One region of the Paenibacillus sp. FSL F4-0122 genome, then DNA from elsewhere that is predicted to be linked to it. Evidence: riboswitches for the same ligand, from Rfam matches in the RefSeq annotation. Region 1 holds a riboswitch; the other holds the start of a gene.
What was found. Region 1 has a riboswitch for cyclic di-AMP ahead of MHH49_RS30010 (KamA family radical SAM protein). Riboswitches for the same ligand answer to the same signal wherever they lie in the genome.

Region 2: another riboswitch for cyclic di-AMP. It lies ahead of MHH49_RS07240 (hypothetical protein); the one in region 1 lies ahead of MHH49_RS30010 (KamA family radical SAM protein).

The regions. Positions count from the first base shown of each region.
Region 1 is NZ_JBBODI010000001.1:6,795,485-6,803,670, forward strand. Features, by position in the region: gene MHH49_RS30000 (ABC transporter substrate-binding protein) at 1-992, shown strand, start outside; gene MHH49_RS30005 (AraC family transcriptional regulator) at 1,132-2,790, shown strand; cyclic di-AMP (ydaO/yuaA leader) riboswitch at 2,846-2,989, shown strand; gene MHH49_RS30010 (KamA family radical SAM protein) at 3,122-4,282, shown strand; gene MHH49_RS30015 (helix-turn-helix transcriptional regulator) at 4,436-5,347, shown strand; gene MHH49_RS30020 (DinB family protein) at 5,430-5,945, shown strand; gene MHH49_RS30025 (YdeI/OmpD-associated family protein) at 6,002-6,571, shown strand; gene uvrA (excinuclease ABC subunit UvrA) at 7,635-8,186, opposite strand, start outside.
Region 2 is NZ_JBBODI010000001.1:1,713,902-1,722,087, reverse strand. Features, by position in the region: gene MHH49_RS07255 (hypothetical protein) at 300-752, opposite strand; gene MHH49_RS07250 (hypothetical protein) at 793-1,314, opposite strand; gene MHH49_RS07245 (hypothetical protein) at 1,329-1,883, opposite strand; cyclic di-AMP (ydaO/yuaA leader) riboswitch at 1,952-2,116, opposite strand; cyclic di-AMP (ydaO/yuaA leader) riboswitch at 2,536-2,725, shown strand; gene MHH49_RS07240 (hypothetical protein) at 2,978-3,394, shown strand; gene kdpF (K(+)-transporting ATPase subunit F) at 3,521-3,598, shown strand; gene kdpA (potassium-transporting ATPase subunit KdpA) at 3,611-5,287, shown strand; gene kdpB (potassium-transporting ATPase subunit KdpB) at 5,304-7,337, shown strand; gene kdpC (potassium-transporting ATPase subunit KdpC) at 7,414-8,001, shown strand; gene MHH49_RS07220 (histidine kinase) at 8,106-8,186, shown strand, end outside.

The DNA of each region.
Region 1 (8,186 bases):
GTGTACTATTTTTGATGAGTACATTGCTACTGGCGTGCGGAAACTCAAAGGAACAATCCTCTGCCAATAGTACGGCAAACGCAACCGGGAACTCTTCCGCTGCAACCGCGGCACCTTCAGCAGAACCCTCAGATAGCAGTACAGATGAAGCTGCAGCGACTACCCGCTCCTATACAGATTACATAGGACATACTGTAGAGATTCCAGTGAATCCGCAGCGAATTATCTATTCTGGAGAAACTTATGGCGATTTGCTCGCACTTGGTGTGCAGGCGGTAGGTTATCCTCTTTCTATGGGGGAAGGCCAGATTTTTGAAGAACAATTGCAAGGTGTGGAGGATGTAGGCTTCCCTATCAATCTGGAAAAAACATTGGAGCTTCAGCCTGACTTGATCATCTATGCGGGCACAGATGAAGCTGATTTCGAGCAGCTCTCCAAAATTGCACCAACGATAATATTTAATACCTTTGCCCCACTCCAGGAACGTATGCTGGACATTGGTGGAATTGTTGGTAAAACGACTGAAGCAGAAGCATGGCTTGCCCAGTATAAAACCGCTGAAGAGAACATGTGGAAGCAATTGAAATCCGCAGGCATGAAAGAGGGCGAAACGGCTGCGGTCTTCACTTATTATCCAGGAGACAGACTATTTATAATGGCAGCAACCGGACTTTCACAGGTACTCTATGGGGAGAATGGCTTCAAGGCAACTCCAGCTATTCAGAAGATACTTGATGAAGGTAAAGGGTTCCAGGAAGTATCCATGGAAGTCCTGAAAGAATATGCCGGAGACCGGATATTCATCTTGACTCCAGTGGCAGAAGAAGCAAAACAATCCACAGAGAATCTATTAAAGAGCCCTATCTGGAAGAGCCTTCCTGCCGTCAAGAACGGATATGTCTATACACAAGACATCATGAAGACTTCAAGTGATGCAACAACAAGAGAATGGCTGCTTGGCGAAATTCCACAGCTATTGAATATGAAATAACCTTCTGTGATGAAGAGTTTAACACAAGGCTGATAAAAAACTGCAAGAAGCATGTCAACAGCTGTTGATATGCTTCTTTTTTTTATATACAATGAATTCATTGATAATCATTCTCACCAAATGAACGGAGGCTGAACCCATGCTGCATACATCATCGTCCTGCCCCCCACTCCACTCTCTGCTATTTCAGCTAAACGAGGCCGAACTGATGATTCAAGCTGCCGATTCAAGCTCTATAACGCGTACAACCCAGGACTATACCCTTCTCATATTTACTGGAGGGAACGGACAATTGAACCTCGATGATCAAAGCGTGATACTAAGTACGGATAAATGTTATCTACTATCTCCTGGAATCTCCTATAGTACGAACAACCAGGAGCTGACGTTGTATTATTACCTCATCACCTTTACAGCAATTTATACAACCAAGCTTCCTAAACGATATTCTGGAGAGCTGCTTTCCGGCAGACGGGAGTTAATTGTGCACCCGTTCACCAAGGTAATCCGACTAGTCGAAGACCTGCTCATGAACAGGAATAACACCGATGATGTACAACAATTCAAGCGACAATTAAAATTCCAAGAATTGCTGCTGTTACTTTTTGAGCATAATTACCCTTCCAAACACCTGCCAAGTCCTACGGAATCCGTAGAAAAGACCATAACATTCATTCAGGAGCATTATACAGAGAGTATCACCGTGAAGCAGTTAGCTGAACTGGCGGGAATATCAATCTGGCAATATACACCGATCTTTCAGCAGCTTACGGGTAAAAAGCCGCTTGAATACCTGACGGATCTGCGTATTAATCATTCCAAACGATTCCTGCAGGAATCGACTGAACCACTGCGGGAAATCGCCAGACTGGTCGGCTTCTCGGATGAATACTATTTCAGCCGCCGCTTTCGGCAAAAAACCGGAGTTACACCCGGACAATATGCACATCAGCAAGGTCGTAAGCTTACCGTCAAGGATTGGACGGGTCATGAGGTGGAAATTCCTGAACGAGCGAAACGTATTGTCTATCATGGCGAGACACTTGGCGACCTTCTCGCGTTAGGTGTAAAGCCTATCGGTGGAGATGAAGCATTCGCCCGGAACAGCGTCTATAAACATCGGCTTAAGAAGCTCGCCAACGTCGGGTTTCCACTGGACCCGCAGTTGACCGCTTCCCTAAACCCAGATTTGATCATTTTGGCAAATAGTGATGAAAGAGCCTACAGAGCAGTTTCTGGTATCGCTCCGACACTCACCTTTGATTCATTTGCGCCTCTCGACAACCGAATGCGGACATTAGGCAGTTGGCTAGGTAAACAGCGCGAAGCCGAAGCATGGCTGGAGTCATTCACAATCAAAAACGCTGCCATGTGGCAGCAGCTTTACTCGACAACTCTCCAAGTTGGAGAAACCGCCTCTGCTTTGGTCTATGATCATGGAGATCATCTATATGCTATGGGAATGTCCGGATTCTCCACTGCGCTTTATGCCCCATGTGGTTTACAACCGACCGAAGAGATCCAAGCCATATTGGACGAAGAGTTAGGGTTCGCCGAAGTTGATCCAACACGACTGCCTGCCTACGCCGGAGATCATATCTTCATGTTCATTCCGGAACGCAAAGACTCGCGAGCTGCGATGGAACGATTACTAGACAGTTCACTTTGGAACACTCTTCCGGCAGTACGTCAGGGACATGTTTATCTGCTCGACGGAAGCAAATGGAACTCTAGTGATGCGTTAACCCGGGAGAAGCTGCTAACGCTGTTGCCTAAACTACTCGGCGGAAGTAGCTAGCAATTGAAGGTGAATCTAGGATTCTCTTTTGACTTATCAAAACTTGATAGGGTATACTTTATCTACGCTTAATTTCCAACTTTTACAGTTGAAAAGCGGGGGAACCAGTTTATTGGGGCGAATCATTGAGCATTAGAATGTAGGGTACCATCTTACCCGAGTCCGTCAGCTAACCTCGTCAGCAGTGGATGGGTCTGCTTTTCATGTTATTTACATAACCAGAGACCCTTGCTAAGGGTCTCTTTTTGTGCTTTTTTTGGACCCTGCTGGCAGTAGATTGGCCTTTGACACTAAGGCTCCCTCATTTCTCACACTACGAGACAAAGGAGAGATGTACGTGCAAAAGGTAAAGTACTTCACGGATATTAACAAAATAGCTATGTTGTCTGAGCTGGAAAAAGAGAATCTGAAAGAAATTACAGACAAATTTGTTTTTCGTGTAAATGACTACTATCTGTCTTTGATTAACTGGGATGATCCAGATGATCCCATCCGTAAGCTGGTTATTCCTAACGAAGGTGAACTGCTGGAGTATGGGCGCTGGGACGCCTCCGATGAGGACACGAATTATGTGGTACCTGGTTGTCAGTACAAGTATAGAACCACTGCACTACTGATTGTATCCGAGGTCTGCGGGGCTTATTGCCGCTACTGTTTCCGTAAGCGTCTGTTCCGAAATGACGTGAAAGAGGCGATGGCTGATGTCTCTCCGGGCTTGGAGTATATCGCAAAGAATCCGGAGATTAACAACGTACTTCTTACGGGTGGGGATAGTTTAATTCTCTCCACACCGAAGCTAAGATCCATTATTGAAAATCTAAGAAGCATTGAGCATGTTAAGATCATTAGACTAGGTTCCAAAATTCCCGTATTTAATCCGATGCGGATCTCTGAAGACGAAGAGCTGCTGGAGCTGATTCGTACTTACTCTACCGAAGACAAACGAATCTATGTTATGGCGCACATCAATCATCCTCGTGAAATCACACCTGAAGCCAAAAAAGCATTTAAAGCTCTCCACAACGCAGGGGCAATTGTCGTAAATCAGACTCCCATCCTCAAAGGCATCAACGATGATCCCATTATTTTAGGGGAACTACTGGACCGACTTTCATGGGCTGGCGTTACACCCTACTACTTCTTTGTGAACCGGCCCGTTGCCGGAAACCGGGATTTCGTATTACCGCTCGAGCAAGTCTATCAAATTGTAGAAGAAGCCAAAGCTAGAACCTCAGGACTTGGCAAAAGAGTACGCTTATCCATGAGCCACACCTCAGGAAAAATAGAAATTCTCGCCATTGATAACGGGAAAGCCTATCTCAAATACCATCAATCCAGAGATCAGGAATACGGAAAATTCATGATTCTAGATTGTCCAAAGGACGCCGAATGGTTCGATGACCTGCCTGGGAATGAGCAATATTGGACCCCACCTGTGAAAAAAACGATGCTATTATTTCTGTTAATCATTTATCAGAGCCTGCGGATTTAATCTGTAAATAAATTAATCGGCTCTGTCAGACTCTGTCATAGGATATTTCTTCATCACCAACAACAAAACTCCTCCCTCCCAAAATTAGCCCGAAAAAATCTATGATATAATCACGCTGTAACACGAAATGAACTAATGGGTGGGAATGCACACATGAAATTGGAACGATTGATTTCTATGATCTACAAGCTATTGAACCACGAAGTTTTATCTGCCTCCAAGCTGGCTGAAGAGTTTCAGGTTTCCCAGCGAACAATCTATAGGGATATCGATGTGATTTGTGCCGCTGGCATCCCGGTCGTAACGTATCAGGGTACTAAAGGTGGATATGGCATTATGGACGGATATAAAATGGATAAAAGCCTGCTCCGTTCGTATGATGTCACTTCTCTGATTACTGTACTTAACAGTCTCTCTTCCGTGTTTGAAGATGAGCATACGCAAGGAACCATTGAACGGCTGCAAACGATAGGAACGGAGCCACAGACTTCTAGTCTCGCGGTGGATCTTGAAACCCGGCGTACGGATCCTGACGCACTTCCTCTTTTACGTGCGGCTATAGCGGAACGAAATGTTGTCCGTTTTGATTACATCAGTGTAAAAAATGAACGTACAACCCGTGAAATGGAACCAGTAAAGCTTCATTTTAAATATAGCAACTGGTACATCTATGGTTATTGCCGGGCACGGCAGGATTATCGGGAGTTTCGTCTTTCCCGGATGCTGAATTTGTTCCTGACGCAGGATACCTTTCAATCACAACATGAAGTACCCAAAGAGGCTGGCTGTTCAAACAGGGTAGATCAGGTCGAGGAAGTAGTGATACGGGTGGGACCTGAGGCTTTGGCAGAAGCGTTGGATCAGTTTCACCAAGTCGATAAGGAATTTCATTCCGATAAAAGCATGACGATGCGAATTCCTGTGTATAAGCCATTGGAAGCTCGTTGGCTTTGGTCCATTCTGCTGAGTTTCGGCAGCGGGGCCGAAGTCCTCGAACCCCCTGCATTGCGAGGTATTTTAAAAGAGCAGCTTCAAAACACACTCAAACTTTATGAAGAAGTATGACAGTCTGATGTCATACTTCTTCTTTTATATTAACAACAGTAACAAAAACAAATCCATGACAATTCAAAAGGAGACAATACGAATGACAAATTATCCAGTAGAAATGTTTAAATACCACACATGGGCAAACCAAACTATCCTGGGGAGAATCAAGGAACTCCCGGCTTCTGTGCTAAGTCAAGAAGTGAACAGCTCATTTCCCACCATCGCTCATGCCCTTAGCCATATCTATGCGGTTGATACGATCTGGTATCTTGTTTTAACGGGCACTGCCATGCCTGAGGCTTTTCAACAAAGTATCCCGCTAAATTTGAGCATTCTAGATTCTGTGGATGAATACGTAAATATCTTTGCCCAGCTATCAGAACAATACAAAGAATGGTTACACAACCAATCCGATTTGGAGCAAACCATTCTGCTTGACAATCCATTCGCCGGAATCCGCCAAACACGCCTATCAGAAATTGTGTTGCAAGTCGTCAATCACGGGACTTATCATAGAGGTAATATATCTACTATGTTACGGCAGTTAGGCCACGCTTCCACCATGAATGACTATTCTCTTTTTTGGTATCAGGTAACAGCGGAAGCTATTTAAACACTAATGGGCAATCTGCCCCACTCCATACCTAGAAAGGAAATTGTATTTTAATTATGGAGATTGAAAATCTAATTACAGTAAAAACGAGAGAAGATTTAAGAGTTTGGCTGCAGGAGAATTGTAAGACTGAAAAATCTTGTTGGGTACTCGTTAGTATGAAGCCAAACCCAGAAACGTTGCTATATTTGGACGTAGTTGAGGAATGTTTGTGTTTTGGATGGATCGATGGAGTGAAAAAGAAAATTTCGGAAACAGAGCTGGCGCAAAGACTCTCTCCCCGAAGTAAAAAAAGCTCTTGGACTGAATTGAACAAAGAACGGGTCCGCCGCCTCGAAAAGCTGGGGTTAATGAGTGCTGAAGGAAAACGGATACTTCCTGATATGAACCCTGATTCTTTTATAGTAGATAAGATTATAGAGCAAAGGCTAAAAGAGGACAGGCAAGTATATGAGAATTTCCGGGCCTTTCCCCCCCTTTATAAAAGAGTTCGGATCGACACGATCCAAAGCAATAAACATCAGCCAGATTTATTTAAGAGTAAATTAGACAAATTCATAACAAACACTAAAGAAAATAAAATGTACGGGCAATGGCATGATAACGGACGTCTGCTCGATTATTAAGCTGCGCTAGATGCATGATCTCCTGCTGAGGCTTTCGGACTCCAATGACGCTATTTACTAATTTATCGCCTCTTCAGCAATCCATCGGACTCCAGCGCAGCTATTCCTTAGAAACAGGCTCTTATAAGGCGTTTTTTTTCGCCAATAGGGGCTATGCGGTCCGATAATACTCCAAATGACGGATTTTCCTGCATTTAAGGTCCGCTGAGTCCGATACGCCGAAGAATGATCATTTGCTGGACTCCTGAGTCCGACACCGCCGAAGCATGGTCATTCACTGGTCTGCTGAGTCCGACACCGCCGAAGCATGGTCATTCGCTGGGTCAACTGCTATTGCTACTGCTACTGCTACTGATACCATGATCTCCTGCTGAGGCTTTCGGACCCCAATGACGCTATTTACTAATTTATCGCCTTTTCAGCAACTCATCGGACTCCAGCGCAGCTATTCCTTAGAAACTGGCTCTTATAAGGCGTTTTTTTCGCCAATAGGGGCTATGCGGTCCGATAATACTCCAAATGGCGGATTTTCCTGCATTTAAGGTCTACTGAGTCCGATACCGCCGAAGCATAGTCATTCGCTGGGTCAACTGCTATTGCTATTGCTATTGCTACTGCTACTGCTGCTGACACCATGATCTCCTGCTGAGGCTTTCGGACTCCAATGATGCTATTTACTAATTTATCGCCTTTTCAGCAATCCATCGGACTCCAGTGCAGCTATTTCTTAGAAACTGGCTCTTATAAGGCGTTTTTTTCGCCAATAGGAGCTATGCGGTCCGATAATACTCCAAATGGCGGATTTTCCTGCATTTAAGGTCCGCTGAGTCCGATACGCCGAAGCATAGTCTTTCGCTGTCTAATGCTACCGTATCCTAATCATCTGCGGATCAAACACCATCGACTCATGATCATCTGTTATTCCGAAAGTGTTAAGTACGCGTGAATGGGATCGGTTCAAACGTTCAGACGAAGTTTAGAGTTGAGAGCAGTGGTTGGTTTAAGTTCAAAAAAGGAGGTGTCCTAGCCATTTTCATGGCTTTTGGACACCTCCTTTTTTTGATTATAGCCCCTCAGCCAGAATCCGTTTCAGGAACATCCCTGTGTAGGATTCCCGCACTTCAGCAACCTGCTCCGGTGTACCTTCAGCTACAAGCTTACCGCCCACAACGCCACCTTCAGGGCCAATGTCAATCACCCAGTCGGACTCCCGAATCAACTCTAAGCTGTGCTCCACAACCACGACCGTATTTCCCGTATCAACCAATTTGCTCAATAAGGTATGGAGCTGCCTGATGTCTGACGGATGAAGGCCTGTTGTTGGTTCGTCGAGCAGATAGAGCGTATGGTTTTTGGAAGGTTTGCTCAACTCTTTAGCCAGTCTAATCCGTTGCCCTTCACCACCGGATAAGGTTTTGACAGATTGTCCCCATTTAAGGTAACCGAGACCCACCTCACACAACGTCTCGATTATCCCCGCCATTTTGGCTTCCGACTTAAGAATTGGTAAGCTTTCCTGCACGGACATGTCCAGCAGATCCGAGATGGAATATCCATCATATTTCACCTGGAGAACCTCATCCGTAAATCTTCTCCCCTTGCAAACGTGGCATTT
Region 2 (8,186 bases), 5.1 Mb from region 1:
TAGTCGCTATTGGCATGAAAAACGGTGAATTAGTAGCTCTTTTAACCAAATAGTTGCACTGGAGTCCGATACTATGCTCAAAAGGCGATAAACGTGCAAATAATGTCATCTGGGTCCGTAAGCCTTGCCTTGGTGGAAGATGATTAGGGCCTGCTTGAAGACGATCCGAGACGCTCATCGCTCGGGATTTCTACTGGAGTCCGAACGCCGGCCAAATTTGAGGAAAAGCTTCAATTAAAGGCTCCTGAGTCCGTTAGATGCTTCATGCGCTTAAAGATCGTCTGAATTCTAGTCAGTGACTAAATTATAGAAAGATTTGCGCTCGTTCGTATATCCGCTTGGTCGGTCATCTGCTCCCGTACAGCTCTAAGCTGTGCTTTCAGTGCAGGAACACTTTTTTGCAGAATAATGCTTATTTGAGAAAGAGGCAGCTTTAAGCCGTACCACAATACCTTCACAAGCTGTTCCTCCCAAGGTAATCCCTTAGCCGATAGAAGAGAGCGCCGGGCAAAAGAATCAGCACACTGGCGAATACAAGTGCGGTAAGCGTGGATAGAGAATAACTGAGGGTCGAAGTTATCCTGACGATATATTTTATGAAGCTCTGTGAAGGTGCGGATAGTAACCTTGTCTGCCTCATTAGATTGTTCTAATAACATGGAACTGAGTACGTAGACTTCATTAGTATACTTTTGAACACACTCTGCAAATTTAGCACTGTAGGTGGACACGGGAGGTAAGGGGTCAGGCATGGTGAACACGATCCTTTCAGAATGAGAGATTTGCTTGAATCTATAATATAGAAAAGTAAGAGATGGATTTATTGATAAGATCGGCGGTGTCTGGTTCCGGGCAACTGTGTTTCTGCTGGGAGGCAGTGGAAAAAGCTTTGGAAGGTTTGTAGTAGAGCCGTTCACTTCTGGAATTGCTCCCCCCAGCTGCAACACTGTACAGACGCCCTTGCTGAATATGCCCAGCCAAGGATTTACCCTGGAGCTTGGCCTTTAAATCCTGCAAAGCACCCTGAACTAGCTCAAGCTTAACCTGCTCCCAATCTGAACCTTCGCGGCGGACCTTATCCAGCGCTTCCTCAAGACGGCAATGACAGATAGCCCGTAAAAAAGAACTCCATTTAATGAGATCGAAATTTTTGGTGTTGGCAGAGATTAGACAAGCCCCCCAACTGCAACCTCCCTTACAGGTGAGCTTCAGAATACCATAACGGCAGCCTTCAGCCCCTTCCATTCCATAGTGAATAGGCTCGGGTTCATCCAATACAAATACTTCAATGCGGGATAGTCTGCGCTGGTCCATAGTAGGGTTCCTCCTTAGATTTCCAAAAGCTTTAAGTCTACATGATGAGTGACACTAGCCTTTTCTACACAAGCGAGCATTTCCATTTTATTCTCACAGACTGCGGTATGCTCTAGCCATAGTCGGAACTTCTCTTTCCGTATAACAGATAGATGTAAGGGAAAGGTGCTGCGGGATCTCAAGACATACCAACCGGCGCTTACATCTTTCCAAGGCTCCTTGAAGGCTGTAAACCACGGGAGTTTTTGATGCGATGACCAATCCTGCTGCTGTTGTTGTTCTCGAATTTTTTTATATATTTCATATACAATCTTAGAGTCTAAACAGTCTTTACAAGAAGAAGGTGTACTGAATTGGCGAAGGGCTTGGATCTGGTTCTGGCCAAATGCATAACCTACAATGTACCTGTGATTATTTTCTTCGAACCACAAGGCCCCGAAACAAACGTAATTTAGACTTATCGGCTCAAGCAGCCCTTGATGTATCCCTAAATAATAGTGCTTCAAAACATTCACCCCATCCAGCGTGCTATCACCTAATAGGCTCAGGTAACGCAAAAACCGCAGCAAGAGGAGGACCTCTGCTGCGGTTTTGGATTACAGGCAGATATACCTGGGCCAAAGCGTGGCGGATCAAGGGTCTCTCTCTTTACGCTTACGAGGTTAGCTGTCGGATTCGGACGGTGAGAGTCGCCCTACCTATTGAGACTTACGCAGTCTCCTTTGGATTCACCCCAAGTAGGCCAGGTGGCCTGATGGTTCCCCCGTTCCCTGCGAATGCAGGAACTCAGCGTTGATTGTTTTTCATGAATTAGATTCAACCCGAATCATACTCTTTTCAAGATTTTCTGTAAAAAACGGAAAATGTTCTTTTAGAGCGATTTTAACCATATCCTGCCGACTACGACTGAAAAACGAGGTAAATAGGTATTTATGGCGTGTTATCGCGCCTCTTTCTCGCTCAACCTCTGCTTCTTGCGTTTCAACCTATAAAGGGAATTTGCAGTATTTTCACCCTAAAAAGGTGAATAAAATCACATGGGTTATAGATAGCGATTAAACGCTCGAAACTCGAGTAAACAAGAGATATAGAGAGATTAGATATCAAGTAAGCGCTATCTAATGGGAAAATAGTTTTTAATTTGCATTATTTTGGCATCATTCAGGTTTTACAAGTCTTCGTGCATAAGAGTATGATTACTCCTGTTTCAACGACAATCGAATATTTGATCCGCTTAATTTCCGATAAGGAAAGCGGGGGAACCAACAATCGGCAGCCGATGTGAGAGTCGGAAGCTGATTATGGGGTGAATCCTGTAGAGGGTGCGAGTGAGTTCGCATCTATACAGGTAGGGCGACTCTCACCGCCCGAATCCGACAGCTAACCTCGTAAGCGTATGGAGAGAGGATGAGTGCAATGTGACCGCTAGCGAGCCACAGAGGAGATCCTTTGTGGCTTTTTGCTGTGCTCTTAGAAGCAAAGCATTTATGGAGGCCTCCCCCAAGAGGTCGCTAAATTCATCATTAGCGGTATTTGTAAGGCAGCGTCTAATGACGTGACACAACCGAGCTTTAGGTTGTGCCCGAAAATGACGATAGGTCAACATCCTTTCGGAGATTTTCGTTGCCTCCTTGTTGTAAATGAGCAGGAGGAGAAAAAAGAGATGACGGATCAGAATGAATATGTGCTTGTATGTGCGCCTACAAAGGCGGGAGAACATTTCATTAAACTTCTGAAGTTCAGGGGTATTAAGATGGCGGGATTAACCAACAATCTGGCTGAGAAGGCTTTACTAGAGGAGCTCGGAATCGAGCAGGTTATTCTAGTGGATACCCGCCATCAGAGCACTTGGTTTCGCCCATCGTTCCCGGTAGGCAGGGTATATCTGTTTGAGAGCAGCTTTCCGCTTTGCTGCCGCTATATTCAGATGTGCCGTACCTGGACGACACAGCCAATTTTTGTGATTACAAGTTCTATAAATCCTAGATTGGTCTATAAAAGACTTGGTGCGAGCTATGTAATCTATTCCCATAGTGGTGATGCTGATTTTCTAATCGATAGATCACCTCATCAAGGATAATGGAAGGAGTGCGGAAGATATGATGGATCTGTATATGGTGGCTTCGTTAGCTGTAATTTACGGGTTATTTTATGGCTTTATGCGCTGGTGCGCAGGTGTAGTTGAGGATACGGGGAGGGATAAGCTGTGATTCTAGTAATCGCTGTTACCCTACTGTTGTTTATATATCTGGTTTACGCGTTGATTCATCCTGAGAAATTTTAAGGAGGGGCATTCATGGGCATTTTGCAAATAGTCGTCGTAATTGTAATTCTCATCTTGTTGGTCAAGCCGATGGGGACGTATTTATATCATGTATTTTCTAACGAACCGAATCGTACGGATCGCTGGTTTGCAGGCACAGAGAAAGGTATTTATAAGCTGATCGGCCTGAAAAAACGGGACGGAATGTCCTGGAAGAAGTATGCACTCAGCTTTGTTTTAACTAATATCGTACTGGTTGCTTTCAGTTATATTTTTCTAAGATTACAGCGGGGATTGCCGCTGAACCCGAATGGAATTGCCGATATGGAACAGACGCTTTCATTTAATACGGTGATCAGCTTTATGACCAATACGAACCTGCAGCATTATAGCGGGGAGACGGGACTATCGTATTTTTCACAAATGGCAGTCATCACGATGATGATGTTCACGTCTGCAGCGAGCGGATTTTCTGTTGCGGTTGCTTTTGTCAGAGGGATTACAGGACAGAAATCAGTCGGGAATTTTTTTGAGGACTTCGTAAAAGCACATATTCGTGTATTCATTCCATTAGCTCTGCTAGTTTCATTGGTGCTGGTAGGATTGCATGTGCCACAAACGCTCAAGCCATCGCTTGAGGTCACTACACTCGAAGGGCAGACGCAACAAATCGCTATCGGTCCAGTCGCTTCTTTGGAGTCAATTAAACACTTAGGTACGAATGGTGGCGGCTTCTTCGGAGCCAATTCAGCGCATCCTTTTGAGAACCCTAATCCACTTACGAACGTTCTGGAGATTCTCTCTATGTGGATGTTGCCAGCCTCTTTGCCATATATGTACGGGTTGTTCGCTAAGAACAAACGTCAGGGCTGGGTGATTTTCACAGCAATGATGACCTTGTTCGTTCTGCTGCTGGGGCTGAATTATTATGCGGAAACTAAAGGGAATCCCGCTATTAATGCGCTGGGGATCGAGTCTTCGCAAGGCAGCATGGAAGGTAAAGAGGTACGTTTTGGGATCCCGCAATCTTCGCTGTTCACTTCGGTAACAACGGCAGCTACGACAGGTAGTGTTAACAATATGCATGATACGCTGACACCGCTGGGTGGCATTACCCCTCTGGCCCTAATGATGCTCAATAACGTCTTCGGGGGAAAAGGTGTAGGACTAATCAATATGCTGATGTATGCCATCATGGGCGTCTTCTTATGTGGACTAATGGTTGGCAGAACACCAGAGTTTCTCGGGCGAAAGATAGAAGCCAAGGAGATGAAGCTGATTGCGATTGCTATCCTTGTGCATCCGTTCATTATCCTTGTACCAACAGCAGGTGCGTTCTTAACGGGCTTGGGCAACGGTTCCATTACGAATCCCGGATTCCATGGACTTAGCCAAGTGTTATATGAATATGTCTCTTCTGCCGCGAACAATGGTTCAGGATTTGAAGGGCTTGCGGACAATACCACCTTTTGGAATGTTACAACCGGGATCGTAATGCTGCTTGGCCGTTATGTCTCTATAATCGCAATGCTGGCAGTTGCAGGTTCACTGATCCAGAAGAAGCCGGTTCCTGAGACGATTGGCACATTCCGCACAGACAATGGTCTGTTCACCGGAATTCTGATTGGTACGGTAGTGATTATCGGTGCGCTGACGTTTCTGCCGGTCATTGTGCTCGGCCCGATTGCAGAATATTTGACCTTACGGTAGGAAGAGGGAGAACAAGATGAGTACTGTAAAAAGAAAAAAGCTGCTGACGGGACCCATACTCCTAAGCGCTGTAAAGGATAGCTTTATTAAGCTTAACCCGGTGACGTTAATCAAAAATCCGGTCATGTTCGTAGTCGAAATCGGCACGATTATTGTATTGCTTATGGTACTGGCCCCCGGATATTTTAATGCAGAGAAATCGGTAGGCTTCAATATCACGGTGTTGTTCATTCTGTTATTCACAGTGCTGTTTGCCAACTTCGCTGAAGCGCTGGCTGAAGGCCGCGGGAAGGCCCAGGCGGATTCGCTTAAGAAAACGAAACAGGATATCACAGCTAATAAGCTCGTTGGAGGGTCTGTGAAGACCGTTTCTTCCTCCGAGCTGCGGAAAGGAGATATCGTGATCGTCAGTCAGGGAGAACTTATCCCTGGCGATGGTGAAGTGATTGAAGGGCTGGCCTCCGTAGATGAATCGGCAATTACAGGTGAATCTGCACCTGTTATTAAGGAAGCCGGCGGAGATTTCGGCTCAGTCACAGGCGGCACCCGGGTAGTTAGTGATGAGATTAAAGTCAAAATTACCAGTGATCCCGGTGAGTCATTCTTGGATCGGATGATCTCCCTCGTTGAAGGGGCGAAACGTCAAAAGACACCCAATGAAATTGCACTAAATACACTCTTGATCAGTCTGACGTTGATTTTCCTGATTGTAGTAGTGACCTTGCGGCCAATTGCGACTTATCTGGGTGTTGATCTAGATATTCCTGTTATGATCGCCCTGTTGGTCTGTCTGATCCCGACCACAATCGGGGGACTGCTCTCCGCTATCGGGATAGCAGGGATGGACCGCGTCACACAGTTTAATGTCCTTGCTATGTCAGGGAAGGCCGTTGAAGCTGCCGGCGACATTAATACAATGATTCTAGATAAGACCGGTACGATTACTTTCGGAAACCGGATGGCGAGTGATTTTGTGCCAGTTGGAGATGAAACGGAAGCTGAGCTTACGGCTTGGGCAGCTATTAGTTCGCTAAAGGATGAGACTCCGGAAGGACGTTCTGTTATTGAGCTGGCTAAGAAGCTGGAACGCAGCTATGACAGCAAACTTGCTGAAGGCGGAGAGTTCGTAGAGTTTAAGGCTGAGACCCGGATGAGTGGTATAGATCTGCGGGATGGACGATCTGTTCGTAAAGGGGCAGTCGATTCCGTGAAGAAATGGGTACAGTCGAAGGGCGGAGTCATTCCCGCGAACCTCGACAGTAATTCCGATGCTATCGCTCGAATGGGGGGGACCCCGCTTGCTGTTGCGGTAGACAACCGGATTTATGGACTTATTTACTTAAAGGATACAGTTAAGCCAGGCATGAAAGAGCGGTTCGATGAGCTGCGAAAAATGGGAATCAAGACTATCATGTGTACAGGGGACAATCCGCTGACCGCAGCTACTATTGCCCGTGAAGCAGGGGTAGATGATTTTATTGCAGAGAGTACACCTGAGGATAAAATAGCGGTTATCCGCCGCGAGCAGAACGAAGGCAAGCTGGTGGCAATGACTGGTGATGGAACGAATGACGCACCTGCCCTTGCCCAAGCTGATGTGGGCTTAGCGATGAACAGTGGGACTACAGCCGCTAAGGAAGCAGCAAACATGGTTGATCTGGACTCCGATCCCTCGAAGATCATTGAGGTTGTAGCTATTGGTAAACAGCTACTGATGACACGGGGCGCGTTGACAACGTTCAGTATTGCGAATGATATCGCTAAATATTTCGCAATTATTCCGGCAATGTTCATGCTCGCCATTCCTGAAATGGAAGCTCTGAATGTCATGGGATTGAGTTCACCTAGCTCGGCAATTATATCTGCATTAATATTTAATGCGATTATTATTCCGCTGCTGATCCCATTGGCTATGAAAGGTGTCTCGTATAAAGCGATGAGTTCTACGAAGCTGCTGGGACGTAATATTTTTATCTATGGTCTAGGTGGGGTAGTCGTTCCTTTTGCGGGCATCAAACTTATTGATTTGCTCGTAAGTGTATGGATATAACAACGGATTAACTAATCATTGAAAGGGTGAGAGCATCGTGAATAACAGAAAATCGATTGCGGACGCTGAAGAACAGTTGTCATCATCGAAGGGTGCTAATTTCTTTATTATATTACGGCTATGTCTAGTGTTTGTTGTTCTCTGTGGAGTGATTTATCCTCTGACTACTACAGCGATTGCTCAAGTTCTGATGCCATCGCAAGCGAACGGCAGTCAGCTGAAGAATGACGCTGGAGTAGTAGTGGGTTCAGAACTCATCGGGCAGAGCTTTACGGACCCGGCATTATTCCATGGCCGTGTATCCAGCATTGATTATAAAGCGGAAGCTTCAGGCTCCAACAACTATGGCCCATCCAACCCCGATATGCTGCAGCGGACGAAGGATTCCATCACACAGTGGCAGCTGGATAATCCGGATGTGCCTGTAAACAAGCTGCCGGTTGATTTAGTAACCAACTCAGGTTCAGGTCTTGATCCGCATATCACTCCTGCATCGGCAATTGTGCAGATTCCCCGGATCAGTAATTTGACCGGGATTCCAGCCACGCAGCTGGAAGAGCTAGTGAATAAGCAGACCGAAGGTCGTGATCTAGGGCTGTTTGGTGAAGAACGGGTAAATGTTCTGAAGCTGAATATGGAGCTCCAGAAATTAACGAACAAATAAATATAGCTAATATCCCTGCCCGATTGTTCAAACTGGGTCAGGGATATCTTGCTTTCTGGCATAGAAGAGTGAATGGATGAACGGGTTATTAAGGAGTGGTCTTGATGGGAACATATCGGAGGAAGACGCCGGAGGAACTGCTGCTCTCTATCTATGAGCTGCATCGTGGACGCCTGAAGATCTAT